DNA from 2 places in the Paenibacillus pedocola genome. Region 2 is predicted to be linked to the other one. Evidence: riboswitches for the same ligand, from Rfam matches in the RefSeq annotation. Region 2 holds a riboswitch; the other holds the start of a gene.

Region 1 (9,208 bases), 500 kb from region 2:
CGACAGATTATAGCTTCTGCGGCAACGGCATTGTCTTCGCAGACCGCAAGTGGACTCCGAAGATGCAGGAGGTTAAATTCCTGTATCAGAACTACAAGCTGGAGCCTGGAAAAACGGGTATTCGTCTCATCAATGAGAGCTTGTTCGCAGGAACAGATCATCTGGCCCTGGAATATAGCCTGTACTGTGAAGGTGAGCTGCTCGGCAAGTGGACTGCTGAAGTTAATACAGCTCCGCAAAGTGAAGTGCTGGTACCGATTGAGCTTCCGCAGACGGAAGGAACTCCGGGCGAATACAGCATTCAGGCTTCCCTGGTGCTGAAGGAAGAAGAGCTTTGGGCCGAAGCGGGATATGAAATTGCCTTCGGCGAGTCTGTCTTTGTAGTAGAGGAGACTGAAGCAGAGCTGCCAGCCGGCGAACTTAAGGTTGTGGAAGGGGATGTGCAGATCGGCGTCCTCGGTGAAGGCTTCACTGTGCTGTTCTCCAAACAGGTCGGTTCGCTGGTGTCGCTGAACTACCATGGACACGAAATGATTGAGGCCCCTCCGGCCCCGCTGTTCTGGCGTGCGACTACCGACAATGACAAGGGAACCCAGCTCGGGTACCATGCCGGAACCTGGTATGCGGCAAGTCTGGCACGCAAATGCGTTGAGGTCAGCCTTGAGCAGCAGGAAGGTTCAGTAACGGTAAGCTTCGATTACCGGTTCAGTATTCATGAAGAGCTGGCGTTCAAGACAGCTTATACCGTCTACGGTGACGGAACAGTAAGAGTACGTACGCGTTATACCGGTGCTGCCGGACTTCCGAACCTGCCAATCGTGGCTTTATCCTTCAAAATGTCAGCGGATTACAATCAGTCGGAATGGTATGCGATGGGACCTGAGGAGAACTACATCGACCGTGCGTTCGGCGCCAGACTTGGCGTGTTCAGCCGGAAGGTGCAGGAGCTGCCGTCCAGGTATCTCGTGCCGCAGGAATCCGGTAACCGTACCGGTGTACGCCGTGTGAAGATTACCGATGAAGCGGGGATCGGCCTGCAGATCACAGCTCCCGCAAACGCTCCTGTAGAGTGTACATTGTCTCCTTATACTGCATTCGAGCTGGAGCATGCCGCACATCCGTTTGAGCTCCCGCCGGTTCACTACACTGTAGTGACGGTAGCCGGAAGACAAATGGGTGTAGGCGGAGATGATAGCTGGGGCGCGCCGGTGCATAAGGAATATACGATTCCGGCAGAGCAAACCCTTGAATATGAGTTCTTCCTTTCCAGTGTGGGAACGGGAGAAGTATAGCGCATTAAGCGAATTTATAAACCACAAACCGGTCTTGGTCCTGAATTGCAGGGGACTAAGACCGGTTTTGTTTTACAGGTAATTATAACCATGATAAATTATTAAAGGGACAAGCATCCCGGAAGTTAAATCCAATAATCGAATGTCCGCGTTAAAGGTAAAATCCCCGAAAGAGGATGACACAAAGCCATGGGTCTAAAGCCGCCGGATAGACGGTCATGATTGCCAGGCTGCATAGGGATATCTATGATTAACGCAAGGACCCGAAAGGGGAACTACATGAAGAAGGTTTCAAAAACAGTAGGTACAATTATGGCCGCAGGTGCATTGCTGCTGTCCGGAACGGTGGGCTGGATGCCTGGTCCTGAAGTAGCCTCAGCAGCAACAACAGCTGCCAAACCGCCTACCGTGGATCAAGTCATCGGCAAAGTAACAGCAGCTGCCAAAACGCTGAAAAATTTCCACCTGGATGTGATCAAGAAACAGGAGATTCAGACCGGCGGAGTGAAGGTCAGCAACACCAACACGCTGAAGCTGGATATCAGCCGTCTGCCGAATTTTGCGGCTGCAGGCAATGTGGATATCAGTTTACTGGAAACATCTTACGATTTATATGCCAATGATAAGGAATTCTACTATCTTGTAGACGGAAGCGAACTTATTGCTGATTCTGAGGATACAGCCGCAGATACCGGAGAAGATGGAGAGGTTAGCAGCTCTGATGCAGTAACGGACGGCGACGGAGAGCCCATCGATCCTGAGGCACAGTATTGGCTTGGACTGGAGAAGCAGGAATGGGAGTCTTTTTATTCCAAAGCCCAGTATGATCCTGCATCGATGCTGAATTCGGTTAAAAATGTTAAAAAGTCGATGAAAGTTACTACTGTCGGCACCCAGACTGTTCTGCAGGTTACGGTAACCGATCCGGCAGCGGCTAAGGGACTCATTGCCCTCTACGACCAGGAAAATCTCTGGGACGGCGAGACGCTGGAGCCGAAAAGCGCGACCTGGAAATTGTTCCTCAATACCAAGACCTGGCAGACAGAAAAGCTGACCGTGGATCTAAGTTATGCGCTGGCTGCGGACGGAACAAAGGATACATATACCACAAAAATTGAAGCTAAATATTCTAAGAACAACAAGGTTACACCGATTACAAAACCTGCTGAACTAGAATAATAGAACATTTGAGAGCATGAGGCGCCCGGGCATAGCCCGGGTGTCTTTTTTTGTCTAATAGGGAGTGAAATCCAAAAATAGTGGAATTTCTCCCAATGGCAGGTGACTTATGTCCGGGATCCCTAGGTTCTATAATATGAATGCGGTTACATAAAACCGAGTGATTAAGAAAAAAAGGGGAGGCAAAGTATGAAAAGTATGAAACGTGTTTTAGTAGGAATCTCCACATTGCTCGTGATGTCATCTGCTCTCGCAGCGTGCGGCGGTAACTCAAATTCAAACTCGAACTCAAACGCATCAAGCCCAACTACAGCCCCGGCTGCAAACGCTACCGAAGCTCCGGCAAAGAGCAATGGTGAGAAAGTCACCATCAATCTCTGGAGTTTCACGGATGAGATTCCGAACATGACCAAAAAGTATATTGAAACCCATCCTGATGCAAATGTAGAGTTCAAAACCACAGTTATTGCTACTACCGATGGCGCTTATCAGCCAGCTCTTGACCAGGCCCTGGCTGCTGGTGGTAAAGATGCCCCGGACATTTATGCAGCAGAATCAGCATTCGTGCTCAAGTATACGCAAGGCGACGCTTCCTCCTATGCAGCGAATTATGCTGACCTGGGCCTTGATGACCAGATGGTTAAGGATGCGGGCATCGCCCAATACTCCGTAGATATCGGCAGTAAAGACGGACAGCTGAAGGGTCTAGGCTACCAGGCGACTGGCGGTGCCTTCATCTATCGCCGCTCGCTTGCCAAGGATGTGTTTGGAACAGACGATCCTGCTACAATCAAAACCGAAATTGGCCCGGGCTGGGATAAGTTCTTCGAAGCAGCTGCCAAGGTAAAAGCTAAGGGTTATGGCATGGTATCCGGTGATGGAGACATTTGGCACGCAATTGAGAACAGTTCTGACACAGGCTGGCTTGTTGACGGCAAGCTTCATATTGATCCTAAGCGTGAAGAGTTCCTTGATCTCTCCAAAAAGCTGAAAGACAATGGCTATTACAATGATACGACTGACTGGACAGAAGCTTGGTTCGCAGATATGTCCGGTTCAGGCGCTCAACCGGTATTCGGCTTCTTCGGTCCTGCTTGGCTCATCAACTATACGATGAAAGATCAAGTGAAAGATACAAGCGGCGACTGGGCTGTAACTGAGCCGCCAACAGGATTCTTCTGGGGAGGTACTTGGTTGCTTGCCAACCAACAAGTTACCAAGGATGATGCTAAGAAACAAGCAGTTGCTGACTTTATCAAATGGGTAACACTCGATACTTCCGAAACAGGCCTCCAATATTACTGGGCTAACGGCACTATGAAGGAAGGCGAGCAAGGTACTAAGGATAGCGTAGCTTCCTCCGTAGTTATGAGCAAATCCAATGGTGAAGTTCCATTGCTCGGCGGACAGAATATGTTCGATGTATTTGTTCCAGCTAATGCTAACGCTTCCGGTAAGAACTTGACTCAGTACGATGAAACGATCAATAAGCTCTGGCGTGATCAAGTGCGTGAGTACACAGCGGGTAACAAGTCCCGTGATAAAGCGCTCGCAACCTTCAAACAGCAAGTTAAAGACCAGCTTAATATTGAAAGCGAATAAGCGGTAGCAGAAGGGGCGGGCGAGTTTTCCCGCCCCTAATATCAATTAATATGAGGTGAGAGCATGCGCCGCAAAGGTGTCAACTATTCGAAATTCGGCTATATTTTTACCTTTCCGTTTGTCCTGGCATTTCTGATCTTCTCGCTGTATCCCATTTTATATACGGCATTCATCGGATTCACCAATATGCAGGGACTCATACCGAAACCAATCCACATTCTGGATAATCCTTTTCAAAACTTCAAAGATCTCCTGTTTGACAACCCTTCATTCAGGAAGTCTCTAATCAATACGGGAGTACTCTGGATTCTCAACTTTGTTCCCCAGATTATCCTCGCACTCCTGCTCACTGCATGGTTCACGAACGCGCGTCTTAACATAAAGGGGAAAGGCCTGTTCAAGGTTTTGCTCTATATGCCTAATATTATCACTGCGAGTACAATCGCCGTACTATTCAGCACTTTGTTTGCCTATCCGGTAGGCCCTGTGAATAGCTTATTTGATATGATGGGATGGTCCCACGCACCGATTAACTTCCTTCAGGATAAGTCAACGGCACGTGGCATTGTGGCGTTCATCCAATTCTGGATGTGGTACGGTAACACGATGATCATTCTTATTGCTGGCGTTATGGGTATCAATCCTGCGCTCTTTGAATCTGCGGCGATTGATGGTGCTAACGGGTTCCAGACCTTCTTCCGCATTACGCTGCCGAGCCTGCGTACCATTTTATTGTTCACATTGATTACATCCATGGTCGGTGGTTTGACTATGTTTGATATTCCGCAGCTGTTCCTTGCAGGCGGACCGGATGACTCTACCCTCACCACTTCTATGTTTATCTACGGGCAAGCGTTCAAGGGCAGCTATCTGTATAACCGCGCTGCAGCAGCGAGCATGATCATGTTCGTAATTTCCGGGATTCTGTCAGGCTTCCTGTTCTACCTGATGCGTGACCGTGATGAAGCTAAATTGAAAAAAGCACAAAAAACTTATAGAAAAGCTGCCAAAGCAGCCGTGAGGGAGGTGTAGACCATGGAAAAAATTAAGAAAAGCAGTGCCGTTAACACAAAAATAAGCAAGACAATCATTTATATCATCTGTATCTTCTTGGCGGTGCTCAGTATTCTTCCGTTCTGGATCATGTTTGTCAATGCCACGCGCTCTACACCAGAAATCCAAAGCGGCCTTTCACTGCTTCCTTCGTCCCACCTGTCGAGAAACTTGCATGTACTGCTCGACAAAAGCTTTGATCCGCTTCACGGATTTCTGAATTCATTGATTATTTCCACTTTTGCAACGCTTTGCACAGTCTATTTCTCGTCCTTGGCCGCCTATGGACTTGTGACCTATAAATGGAAGCTGCGCAAGCCATTCTTTACTTTCATTATTTGCGTAATGATGATTCCATCCCAGGCCAGCGCAATCGGTTTCTATCAGTTTATGTATAAACTGCATTGGACCAATAGCTTCCTTCCGCTGATTCTGCCTGCAATTGCAGCGCCTGCGGTAGTCTTCTTCATGCGCCAGTATCTGCTGGCAACGTTGTCCCATGAGATTGTGGAAGCTTCACGTGTGGATGGTTCCGGTGAAATCAAGACATTCAACCGGATTATCCTGCCGCTGATGATGCCAGCTGTAGCGACACAGGCGATCTTTGCCTTTGTAGCCAACTGGAATAACCTGTTCATGCCGATGATACTGCTGACCAGGAAGGAAAAATATACGATGCCGATCATGGTAAGCTTACTTAAGGGCGATATTTACAAGATGGAGTTCGGCTCAATCTATATGGGATTGGCTTTGACATCTCTGCCGCTGTTCGTGGTTTACTTCCTCCTGTCCCGGTATATTATCGCGGGTGTAGCACTCGGAGGCGTGAAGGAATAACGAATTATATAGGCCAGTTCAGAAGATCGCCTCATTTCAAATGAGCGGTCTTTTTTTCTTGCTTTAGTTGGCTTCACGCCTGCAATGTTGTACGATATCGGCATAACGTTTCCTACAAGGAGGTTCTTAATGAAGCTGGGCTATTTGATTATCGATATGCAGGAAATCCACGTGCGGGATCATGTGGACAAGAAAACATTGGACCGGGCCTGTGAATATATCAATTATGTCTCAGATATACTCCGGGCGAAGGACCAGCTGATCATTCATATTCAGGATATTGAAGGCATGGAGGAAGCAACGAAGGAGCACTATAATATCATTCCCGAAGTTCAAGTGTCGGATAGTGATCTGAAGGTAACCAAAGAGTACTCCAATGCGTTCTGGAAGACGGAACTGGAGCAGATTTTAACGGATCATGGAGTTGAGCTGCTGATCATTTCCGGCTTCTCGGCTGAGCATTGCGTGCAATTCACCTATAATGGGGCAAGTGAGCGCGGCTTCCGGCCGGTTCTGCTGCAAAATGGAATTCTGAGCGCACATAGCGACGTAATCATTTCTGCACACAGAGACCGCAACCTGATCTCTTATCCGGTAATCCCTTATCTGATTAATCAATAAATGTTGAAGACATCCTGTCCGTCTGCAGTAGTTGTTACTGCAGGCAGGCGGGGTGTTTTTGTGACTTCGGTTTGATATATAGCCGCCGTTATGTTAATTTTAGACCGCTAAAGCGGCCGGATTCGTCAGTCTGGAGAAATAGCCCCGCATGCTCATGGTAGAAATCGGGACATAACGTTTGCTCTGCGTACTCCATATCACCATTGCCGGTATTCCAGACGGAGAGACCGTTATCTTGCCCCCATAACACAAGCTTTCCGTGTACCTGTGCCATTTGGGCATGCGGATAATAGACTCCTTTTATGTCCGACTGCATTCGGTATCCAGGCATTTTCACAAAGAATTTCTTCCGCTCTCCGGTCCTGACATCAAAAAAAGCCAGTATAGTAGAATATTTATCATCCCCATATATCTCTAGTTCCTCTTCTTCGTACATATCGGAAGAAATCTTGCCCCACACCGCGAACGTATGATCATCCATCCAGACTATAGGATAGTCCCAGTCCTCCAGATACTCCCACACGTTATGAGCAGTCGGACCGTCTTCCGCCTCCCAGCAGTTGGCGATCCAGGAGGGAAGATGCCAGGCGCGGATGCTGCCGATAGGATGCCATATCCACCCTGTGTTAACGATCCATTCCCCGTCTGGTGAGACATGTAGCTTGCCATAGAAATAATCGAGGTAATGTTCCGACCTCACTTTGTCCTCGCTATCGAATACTGGCGATTCACGCCCGGTCAGCAGCGCACCGGACTCCATGTCCAGCATATCCAGACGCCTCCATTCTGTGCCCTTGATAAGAACCGTACGGTTATCTAACTCGGCGAAGGCCAGGGGAAAGGTACAGGTTTCATAATGATAGTCATCCCGGGACAGCTTCATCACCTCTTGAAGACTCTGCAGATCATAAAGCGCGGCATTCTGGCCGAAGCGGTTGGAAATAGCCGCAAACCGTTCATTCCTTGAGAGGACAATCTGCTGCGGATGTGCGGGATTGAACCCGGGGATGTCCACTTGCAGCAGCTTGACTGCAATCCCCGAATGCAGTTCAAGCCGCCAGAGTTCTCCCTCCTGATTTAAGGCCAGCAAGGATACCGCCTGCGGCTCCATTCCTCGCAGGGCGTGCATATCCATCACTGTACCGGGATTAGGCACTAATGCAGGAAAATTAATAGTTTCGAACATAATAGGAGGCCTCCTTACAGATTGTGGAATACTTTGGATGATGTTGATAACTAGTTTAACAGAATAAATAGTCTGTAGAGAACCTGAAGCTCATTAGAAGCGCATGTCACAGCAAAGGTTCTTATTTTGGTAGATTTGATTTATAAAATTGAGGAAGGGAAAGGAGTAACAGAGGGGGATTTTGGAACTGTAGGAGCGGAAGCGTCCGCCGAAAGCTTTGCGCAGAAAAGCTAGCATCGGAAGCATAAGCTGTCTTCAGATTTCTGCCGCTAGCAGCGGTTAAAATAAAGAAATATGCAGACAATAGCGGCCGGAAGTCCAAACATTCACCGTAGTTGCGACGGAACCTGTTCTACTTCAATTTATATAGAAACTTTTTCCAATGCGCCTCGTCCAATATTAAAGAGAACTAATGATGAGGGGAGATTGGCACAATGAGAAAATGGAAGCTTTCAATTGGCATTCTGGCGGCAGCCATTGCTTTAAGCCCGGGTTCCGTGTCCGCTGCGGCGGATAGCCATATTCTGCTGAATTATAAAGAGACTTTACTTGGAAGCAGCCAGGTGGTTACGGGGGGAACTACGCTTGTTCCGCTGCAGCAGCTGGCACAGACGATGGGCTATGCCCTTAGCTGGAACCAGAGCACTAAGTCTGCGAAGCTCGTTCGTCCCGGACGCGAAGTTACAGTGACAGCCGGTGTGATCAACTCCACAATAGACGGTAAAGCGTCAGCCTTGACCAAAGCTCCACGGATCCTGAAAGGTAAAATCTATGTGCCGCTGGTATCAGCGGTCAGTGCAATGGGCGGCAAAACGGTGTACGACAAAAGCAGCAACAGCCTGAATATTGTGGATGAGCTCCGTTATTCGGTCGCATCTGCCCAAGGCAGATTCTACTGGGTCTCACAAAAAAATGGTGATGTCTTCTACAGCGCCTCATCTGCCGGCAAACCCGTGCTGATCGGCGAACTTCCGTTTGGTGATTTGCCGTACACGCATGCCCTGGAGATTAAGAACGTAGGTAAAGGCTATGATCTGCTGCTGCTTACTGATAACCACTATGCGATGTTTAATGATTTCAGCAATGGTTACCAGGCTCTGATTCAAGGCGGGAAAATAGTAAAGCAAATGGAATATCACTACAGCGGCGCTTCCTATATCAAAGCCCCGCTGTTAAAGACTACACAGCTCTATATGACCGACGGCAAGAGCATCCAGTACATCAACAGTGATGGCAGTCTGGGCAAGCTCTTTGACCTGAAGACAATCACAGGAACGGAAGGAAACTTCTCTGTTGAGTATGCTTCCGAGGACATAATCCTGGTGCGTTTAATGACAAACACGCGCTTGTATGCCATTCATACGGCGAGCGGACTAGGCTCGAATCTGAGCGAGAAGTTAATTAGCAGCGAGGACCGTAAGGAATGGGATCGGGCAGA
Region 2 (9,208 bases):
GAATACTTGTTACCCGGATCGAAGGACAGGTCCATGAATCTCGAATCGATATTAGCCAGATTCGGAATCTTGCTGTGATCCAGCGGCAGCAGCAGGTTCTCCTCCCGCATCTTGGCGATGGCATAGTCGGAAGGAACCACGACATCAAAGACCGTTCCGCCCTGCTCCACCTTGGTCAGCATCGCTTCATTCGAATCAAAGGTCTGGTAGATAACTGTAATCCCGGTCTCCTTCTCGAACTGCTCCAGGAGATCAGGATCAATGTAATCGCCCCAGTTATAAATAGTCAGCGTATTACCGCCCGTATATCCTTCCGCCGAGTTCAGCCTGGAGCCGAGGAACATCAGACCGAAAGCAACGAGCAGAATCGCCAGAAATGCATTGACCAGCTGTTTCATCTAGGCACCCCCGCTTCTGCAGCCGGTTCCGCTACTGCGCCGGCCGGCCGGCTCTTACGCTGGTTCAGGAAGTAATAGCCGATAACGAGCAGGATCGTAAAGAGGAAGATCAGTGTCGAGAGCGCATTAATCGACAGCGATACCCCTTGCCGCGCCCGGGAATAAATCTCCACCGAGAGTGTGGAATAGCCGTTGCCGGTCACGAAGAACGTCACTGCGAAATCATCCAGCGAATAGGTCAGCGCCATGAAGAAACCGCTGAAGATCCCGGGCTTGATAATCGGAAGAATCACCTTAGTCAGGACATTAAGCCTGCTGGCCCCAAGGTCGCGGGCGGCATCGGTCAGCGTCGGGCTCATCTCCTGCAGATGCGGCAGAATCATCAGCACGGCAATCGGCACGCTGAACGCCACATGGGAGAGCAGCACGGAGGTGAAGCCAAGCTTGATGCCGGCAATAGTGAACAGGATCAGAAAGGAAGCCCCGATAATAACGTCTGGACTGACGATCAGCACATTGTTCAGCGAGAGCAGTGCGTTCTTCGACCGGCGGCTGCGGCTGCGCTGGATGGCAAGTGCACCAATGACCGCCAGCAGCGTGGCAATTGCCGAAGACAGGAGCGCGATCACCAGCGTGTTGATCACGATAATGATCAGACGCGTATCCTGCAGAACTTCCCGGTAATAATCGAGCGTGAAGCCCTCGAATTTATGCATCGTACCGCCGCTGTTGAACGAGTAGTACATCAGATAGAAAATCGGCGCGTACAGCACGACAAACACCAGCACCAGATACAGGTTAGCAATCCCGTTTTTATTTTTCATGCCGCACCCCTTTTCGCGAGCTGCCCGTAAGGATCATGAACAGCGCCATGATGGCGATCAGGAAGACGGCAACCGTCGAGCCCATGCCCCAGTCCTGCGTAACCAGGAAGTGCTGTTCAATCGCGGTGCCCAGCGTAATCACCCGGTTGCCGGCGATCAGACGCGTAATCATAAACAGCGACAGCGCCGGGATGAATACAGCCATACACCCGGAACGCACTCCGGAGACCGTTAGCGGAAAAATAACCCGCCGGAACGTCGTCCACCCGGAAGCGCCCAAATCGCGCGCGGCATCCACGAGAGACAGGTTCAGCTCCTCAAGGGCGCTGAAGATCGGCAGAATCATGAACGGAATAAAAATATACACTGAGACAAACACAAAGCTGAAACCTGTAAAGAGAATTTGCTGCTCCCCGAGCCCCAGCAGGTCGAAGAAACTGTTCACCGGCCCGAAGGTGCCGAAGATCCCGATAAACGCGTACGTCTTCAGCAGCAGATTGATCCAGGTCGGCAGAATAATCAGTAGCAGCCACAGCTGCTTATGCTTCGTGCGGGTCAGCAGATAAGCGGCCGGATACGCTACAAGCAGCGAGAACAGCGTGATCAGGAACGCATACCAGAAGGAGTTCAGCATCATTCTCATATATACCGGCGTAAAGAAATTCACATAATTGTCCAGCGTCAGATGCCCGTCCAGATCAAACAGGGAATAGTAAATGACCAGCAGCACCGGCGCGATAACAAACAGGGCAATCCATAAGTAATAAGGGATAAGATAATACGACCGGCCCTTATTGTTCATGGCTCTCCACCTCGCCGTAAGCTTCCAGACGTCTGTCGAATTCTTCCTCCGTTTCACCAAAACGCATCACATGAATCGCTTCCGGATCAAAATAGAGCCCGATCTCGCTGCCCACCTCAGCCTTGCGAGTGGAGTGCACCAGCCATTCATGGCCGGATTCATCATAGCAGCTGATCTCGTAGTGTACTCCCCGGAAGAGCTGGGAATCGACGCGCACCTTCAGCTTGCCCTGCTCAAGCGCGGCTATTTCCAGATCCTCCGGACGGATCACGATTTCGACCGATTCATTCGGCTTAAGCCCCGCATCCACGCATTCAAAACGTTGGCCGCCCCATTCCACCAGATAATCCTCAATCATAACACCGGGTACGATATTCGACTCTCCAATGAAATCGGCGACGAAACGGTTGATCGGCTCATCGTAAATATCGTTCGGCGTACCGCTCTGCTCGATTTTCCCTTTGTTCATGACAAAGATCCAGTCTGACATCGCCAGCGCTTCTTCCTGGTCATGGGTAACGAAGATAAACGTGATGCCGAGCCGCTGCTGCATTTCCCGCAGGATATACTGCATCTCCGTACGCAGCTTCAGGTCTAGCGCGGACAACGGCTCGTCCAGCAGCAGCACCTGCGGCTCGTTGACGATTGCGCGGGCAATCGCTACACGCTGTCTTTGTCCGCCGGACATTTCGTTGATCGCACGCTGTTCGTAGCCGACAAGGTTGACGAACCGGAGCGCTTCCTGCACCTTTTGGGTAATGACATCCTTTTTAAGCTTCTTAATGCGCAGTCCGAAAGCCACATTCTCGAATACGTTCAGGTGGGGAAACAGGGCATAATCCTGAAACACCGTGTTTACCTGACGCTCATTGGCGGGAATGTGGTTGATCATTTTACCGTTTAGATAAATAGAGCCTTCAGTCGGTTCGGCAAAACCGGCGATCAGACGCAGAATGGTCGTCTTGCCGCAGCCGGACGGTCCCAGCAGTGTATAGAATTTACCGCGTTCGATTTCGAAGCTGACACCTTTTAACACGGCCTCCTCATCATCATATTGCTTAGTAACCTGGTCAAAAGAAATAATAGTGCCTTCCGGGGTAGCGATAGCTAACGACCTCCCTTACCTTATGTATTACAAACCTTTTTACCCTCATCTAACAGCGCACAATCGGCCTTGACGGGCTCAGCACTGCCTAGGCGACAATTCTGTCCCTCCGCTTCGACAGCATTTCATATCATATATGATATAGGATGTATCCCATATATGCGATAGCTAACAACGCTTATAGCCCTGCAGAATCTTAACAAGTTCGTAAAAAATAGCCCCCTTTACGCTGCGTATGAGGTGCTATAATGAAACCGTCTGAAAATACTTTGAAAATTCCTCTTTTTATGAAAGAAGATGACTGAAATGAACGAGGGGTTACAAGACCGCCTTGAGAAATTTGGATTATCCCTTTATATGATACGGATCACTCTGGCTGCATCGCTCTCCTGGGTGGCAGTTCATAGTCTGTACGGTGACCATTACTTATATTTTGCCCCGCTTGCAGCTATTCTGATCACCCAAGGAACAGTTAAAGCCTCGCTTGAAAAAGGCCTCTACCGCCTGCTGGGCATTGTGCTCGGCGGAACGGTCAGCCTGATTGTCGGCCGCTTCCTGGATATCGGTATTCTCTCGATCCTGCTGATCCTGCTGCTGGGTATCGGTATTGCCACCGCGTGCCGGATTAATATTCAGGCTGTCTCACAGGTTGGCGTGACCTCTGTTCTCGCGCTTACCTTCTACCATGATCACTATATTGTGTGGAGGGTTGCCGAGACCCTGATCGGCGTACTGATTGCCTTATTGATCAATATGATTATCGTCCCGCCCAAAGGGTTCGTCAAGGTGAAAAGCCTGGCACTCGAAGGAAGCCTGCTGCTGGCGGATTCCCTGAGCGGGATGGCCACTGGCGGCAGAGACGCAGCAAAAGCCCAGAAGGCGCTGACCCGCTCCGGGGAACTGCTCGCGAAGAGTGTCCGGCTGCGCCATGAAATGCAATTCACCTTATCGCACTACCCCTGCCGCAGCGGACTGCGCGGGTTGACGCAGGCTACGGCCCATCTGCAGAAGGTTCACTTCTACGTCAAAGAGATTGCCGACGAGCTCTCTCTGCTGCCCGCGCATTATGCTGCCGCAGACTGGATGGTGGAGGTTGCCGGCGCAACTGCCGACTGCATCGCCCTGTACGGGACCAAGACATTGTCGGACGCCGAAGTCCAGCGCTCACTGCAGGAGTCGCTCCGGCATGCCCGTGATCTGCAGCTGGCCTGGTTCTCCGAGCTGCAGGGAATATGCCCGCTGACGGCTATCCGCGACCTCGGTGCTGTCTTCTCTCACCTCAACCGGGTGCTGGAGGTCATCGAACAGGCCGATTATGCGGCAGTTTCAGCCGCACCTCTGCCGGCAAGAACCGAAGCAGCGCGCGGTATTCATCTTGTAAATAATGGACTCTCCCACAAGCTTTAAGCTTGGGAGTGTCCTTTTTTTTGCTGATGCAAAATCTTATATATTTCAGGTGAAATTACAGTTGAAAACCTGCTCATCTAGGAATAAAATTAGGATTGTTTAAAGAATTTGTCGAAATTCAGTACTATAGTACCAGTTATGATCATTTTATTGTCGAACACTTCATCAAATGACCTCATGCTGAGTATTTATCATGTTTCATGTATAAAGGCAAACTGCCTGAAAGGGCGGGACGCAAAGCAATGGGCCTAACAATGCCGCTGTGCATTCATGGCTGCCAGGCTGCCGGTTTGATAATACGAAAAGCGAGGTTATACCTATGCCGCAGCGCACCCTTGACCATTCCCGGCATGTGTTCAATAAAACAATGCCGGCCTTTAGCACTACTTTCCCCATGGAGTCCTCTACCCCGTCCTATCCGGTCAGCGGAATGGGCGGAAATGAAGATAAGGATGGAATAATCATTGTACAGAATGATCAGATTTTCATCACCCCCCCTTTACGAGGCGGCAAGGCTGCCCTGATTTCTGCTGTTCACCCTGTCGTCCTGAAGATAGACGGCGGGAAGGTAACTGAACCTACCAGGGTCACTTCAGCCAATCATTTGAGCTGGGAGATCAGCGAGAAGCCGCAATACCAGATTACTATTTCCGAGGATAAGCTCAGAGCCTACTTTACCCTCTACCGTGTGGAGAAGTACTCCTGGAAGCTTGTGAATTGCCCCGCCTCCGCCGAAGTCTCTGTCCGGGCGGAGCCGGACTATGATCTGCTGCTGTCTAAGCTGACTGTAGATCAGATTCTGGCCGGCTTTCCGAAGAGCTCCTTCATCCCTAATCTCAACATCCCTGCCCTTTACGCCGAATTGAATAATCCGACCTATCTTCCGGTCTGCATTGCTGTGGGCAAAACCCCGGTTCCCGGTACCAACGGCCGGCTGGAGCTCTTGCTGCATCCGGATATGACCGAAGAATTCAGCAGTTCGGAAGCTCCCGACCCTATGAATTATCTGGGTTATCCGGGGATTGCGTCTGTCCAGCCGGGAGAAGTGCTTGCCCGCAAATTGCCTCCGCGGGAAGGATTGCCCGGCTTTGACGTGTATGGCGGCATTCTGCCGTCACCCCAGCCGGAAGATATCCGCCTGATGCACGCCGCCGATACCTCGCTGCTACCAGACGGAGAAATTATCGCACTGCGTGAAGGAAGACCCCGGATCACAGGCATCGGCACACCGCTGGTGAGTATTGATTTCCCGTCTGCCTATATTATGCCAGGGGGCATGGACACAGCAGACGGAGCCTTTATGTTCGCAGGGGATGTGGTTGCACCGGAAGGAGTCAGGGACCAATCCATCATTGAGGCTTTAGGCAATGTCTACATATACGGCGATGTCCAGGGTGCTGTGATTGCCGCCACAGGCAGCATTGTAATCCGGGGAAAGGTAACAGACTGCCAATTATATTCCGGCTGTTACGGAGCGAGACAAGGGCGGCTGCACCTGCAACCCGCTCACCTGATTGAGGAAATAACAGCACTGAGAAAAGCAGCCAGGCTGCTGGAGCAGAATCTTCAGTCACGCCAGCAGGCAGTGAAATACGGACTGGTAGTTATGCTGCTGCTGGAGAGTAAATGCAGCCATATACCGGGTCTGCTCACCGGGCTTCAGAAGCTGCTTTTAAACAATGAGTCAGCCTGTCCTATGGATACAGAGCAAATTAAACATATGCTGGAGGTCTTCCTGCACCCGGGGCAGTTCACCGACTTCATAACGGATGCCGTGATTGGGACGTTGTTGAAGCTGCTTGAGGCGTTTTGTGAGCGGATTGAAGGCCTGCAGGAGGAGAATGCCCGGATTGATGTTGCAGAAGCGGAAGGCTGCATGCTCCAAGCCGGCGGAGACCTCTATATACATAAAGAAGGCGTCAGGAACTGCACGCTGCGGGCATCCGGGAATGTTCAATTCCTCATGGAACAATCGGTATGCAGCGGATCCATAGTCGAAGCGGGTGGAGCTATCACCTTACAGAGCGCCGGTGCAGAAGCCGGCCAGCAATCGGTGCTTACAGCAGGGAGTACAATTAGTGCCCGCCGGATTTCCGCTACCCGCTTGAGCATTGGCGAATATACCACAGAGATTGATGATTTGCTGGAGAATGCGGTATTCACAGCCCAGAATCTGCGGACGGGTAATCAAAGATAGTGCAAACTGCTTACATACAGTTTTCAGCCCAGTTAAAAAGCCTGCCGGACCTCATGCAGCATCCGGCAGGCTCTTCTTATTTTATCCGGGCGGTCCGCCCCAGCTTAACATTCACCAGAATAATGCTGCCCACGATCAAGAGCATACCCACAATCAGATTGGGCGTAATCTGCTCATGCAGCAGCACTACGCTTGAGCCGATGGAGATCAGCGGGATCAGGAAGGTAAACGAACCGACCTTACCGGCCTCCCCTTCATTGATCAGCTTAAAGTACACCATCCAGCCGAGCGCGATGACGAACACCGCAATGAACAGTGTGTTAACAATAAAAGCACTGTTCCAGGTGATTGCTGACCAGCTTTCTATGGCTGAACCGGCTGACAGCAGGATCACTCCGCCGATCATGATCTGCATCGCCGTCATCCACAGCATATCTACCCGGGCCGCATTCCGTTTCGTATAGATGGTGGCAAATGCCCAGCTGAGTGCGCTGGCCAGCGCAAGCAGAACGCCGACAGGAGAAATGCTTCCGTTAAACCCGCCGATGCTTAGTGCGGCTACCCCCAGAAAGCCGAGCAGCAGGCCGAATATTTTCAGCCCGTACATGCTCTCCCCTAGCCAGATCCAGGCAAAGATGCCCAGCAGCACCGGCTGCAGAAACACAATGGCCGAGAACAGACCGGAAGGCACATACTGGAGGCCTATCGTCTGGAAGCCGTAATAAAAGACGATACTGAGTATCGCCGATGTCAGATAGACCGGCCACAGCCGCCTGAACTGAAGCTGCTTCCATTTCGGCAGGGCAGCGAAGATCAGGATGATACCGGCAATCACCGTCCGGATGCCGGCAAACAGGAGCGGCGGAGCATAGGATAAGGCGATTTTGGACAGGGGCCAGTTGATCCCCCAGACAATCACCAAAAAAGTAAGCAGAGCTATCGTTTTATTACGTCCGGACATTTATTCACCTCTTGTTTCATTTTCATTCCAAATGATACAATAATCCCAGTCATAATTGAAATGAATTATAATCATGAGGGGCATAACAAATCCGATATGAACAACAATCAAATTCGCCTGTTTGTCAAAATTGCCGAAACCGGAAGCTTCACCAAAGCCGGCCTGGAGCTGAATATGACCCAGCCGGCGGTCAGCCGCGCTATTTCCGCCCTCGAAACGGAAATGGACGTCAAGCTGCTGCTCCGCGACCGCCGCAGCGGGCTGATGCTCACAGAGGTGGGCAAACGTGTCCTGATTCTTTTCCGGGAAATTCTCAGCGGGTTCAATAAGGTCGAGCAGGAGATTGCCGCGGAGAAAGGACTGGAGAAGGGGCTGATCCGGATCGGAGCCTTTCCGGTGGCGGCCGCTTACTTTGTGCCCAAAATGATCCGCTCGATTAAGAGCAGATATCCGGGGATTGAAATCTCCGTCCATGAAGGCTCGGTGGCCGAGGTGAAGGAATGGCTGGAAACGCGCCAGATTGATGTCGGGCTGATTATTCCGCCGCATGAGGAGTTTGAGACCCTTCCGCTTTTTCGGGAGAAGCTGTATGCGGTGCTGCCCGGCGGCCATCCGCTGGGGCAACATCAGGTCATTGATGTGAAAGACCTGGAGCACGAGCCGATGATGATCTGCAGAGCGGGCTATGAGCCTCCAGTGCTTGATTTATTCAAGAGGGCCGGCAGTGAGCTGAACGTGAAATATGTTGTCAACAGCTACAATACAGCGCTGAACATGATCCAGGAGGGTCTGGCCGTAGGCGTGCTGTCCCAGCTGTCGCTGCTCGCGCCGCCTGATGATGTGATCATCCGGGAGCTTTTCCCTGATGCTTACCGGGATGTCCATCTTGCTGTCCATTCGCTGGAGGAAGCGTCCATCGCCGTCAGATTGCTCATTGATACTGCGCTCGAATTATTTGCGGAAGCCGGAAATCTAAGTCCTGCTACAAACACTGTAAAGGAGTGAGCACTATGAAGACCAACCGTCTGGGAAACAGCGGGCTGCAGGTATCGGCACTGGGCCTTGGAACGAATGCTTTTGGCAAACGTGCTGATCAGCAGACCTCGATTGTTATCATCCATACCGCACTGGATCAGGGGATCAACTTCATTGATACCGCCAATATTTATGCCGGTACCGAATCGGAAAGAATCATCGGCCTGGCTCTGGAAGGCAGGAGGGATCGCGCAGTTCTGGCCACCAAGGCAGGTCTGCCGCGGGCCGAAGGCCCAAATGGGAGCGGCTCCTCCCGCCATCACCTGATGCTGGAGCTGGAAGGCAGCCTGCGCCGCCTGAAGACGGATTATGTGGATCTGTATCAGATCCATACCTTCGATCCGTATACTCCGCTGGAGGAAACGCTGCGCACTCTGGACGATATGGTATCTGCGGGAAAGGTCCGTTATATCGGCGCTTCTAATTACGCGGCCTGGGAACTGATGAAGGCGCTGGGGATCAGCGCAGCGCGGAATCTG

Evidence for each region. A riboswitch is a leader RNA that binds a small molecule or an ion and turns the genes downstream of it on or off. The one in region 2 is predicted to bind cyclic di-GMP.
Region 1: another riboswitch for cyclic di-GMP. It lies ahead of QU597_RS25275 (DUF6612 family protein); the one in region 2 lies ahead of QU597_RS27505 (flagellar assembly protein A).

Annotation. Positions count from the first base shown of each region.
Region 1 is NZ_CP134223.1:5,694,572-5,703,779, reverse strand. It holds gene lacZ (beta-galactosidase, LacZ type) at 1-1,292, shown strand, start outside; cyclic di-GMP riboswitch class I at 1,439-1,530, shown strand; gene QU597_RS25275 (DUF6612 family protein) at 1,572-2,471, shown strand; gene QU597_RS25270 (ABC transporter substrate-binding protein) at 2,661-4,073, shown strand; gene QU597_RS25265 (carbohydrate ABC transporter permease) at 4,137-5,105, shown strand; gene QU597_RS25260 (carbohydrate ABC transporter permease) at 5,109-5,963, shown strand; gene QU597_RS25255 (cysteine hydrolase family protein) at 6,093-6,584, shown strand; gene QU597_RS25250 (hypothetical protein) at 6,673-7,770, opposite strand; gene QU597_RS25245 (copper amine oxidase N-terminal domain-containing protein) at 8,205-9,208, shown strand, end outside.
Region 2 is NZ_CP134223.1:6,193,836-6,203,043, forward strand. It holds gene QU597_RS27480 (ABC transporter substrate-binding protein) at 1-398, opposite strand, end outside; gene QU597_RS27485 (ABC transporter permease) at 395-1,222, opposite strand; gene QU597_RS27490 (ABC transporter permease) at 1,212-2,024, opposite strand; gene QU597_RS27495 (ABC transporter ATP-binding protein) at 2,014-3,129, opposite strand; gene QU597_RS27500 (FUSC family protein) at 3,436-4,536, shown strand; cyclic di-GMP riboswitch class I at 4,736-4,826, shown strand; gene QU597_RS27505 (flagellar assembly protein A) at 4,856-6,733, shown strand; gene QU597_RS27510 (DMT family transporter) at 6,810-7,694, opposite strand; gene QU597_RS27515 (LysR family transcriptional regulator) at 7,791-8,699, shown strand; gene QU597_RS27520 (aldo/keto reductase) at 8,705-9,208, shown strand, end outside.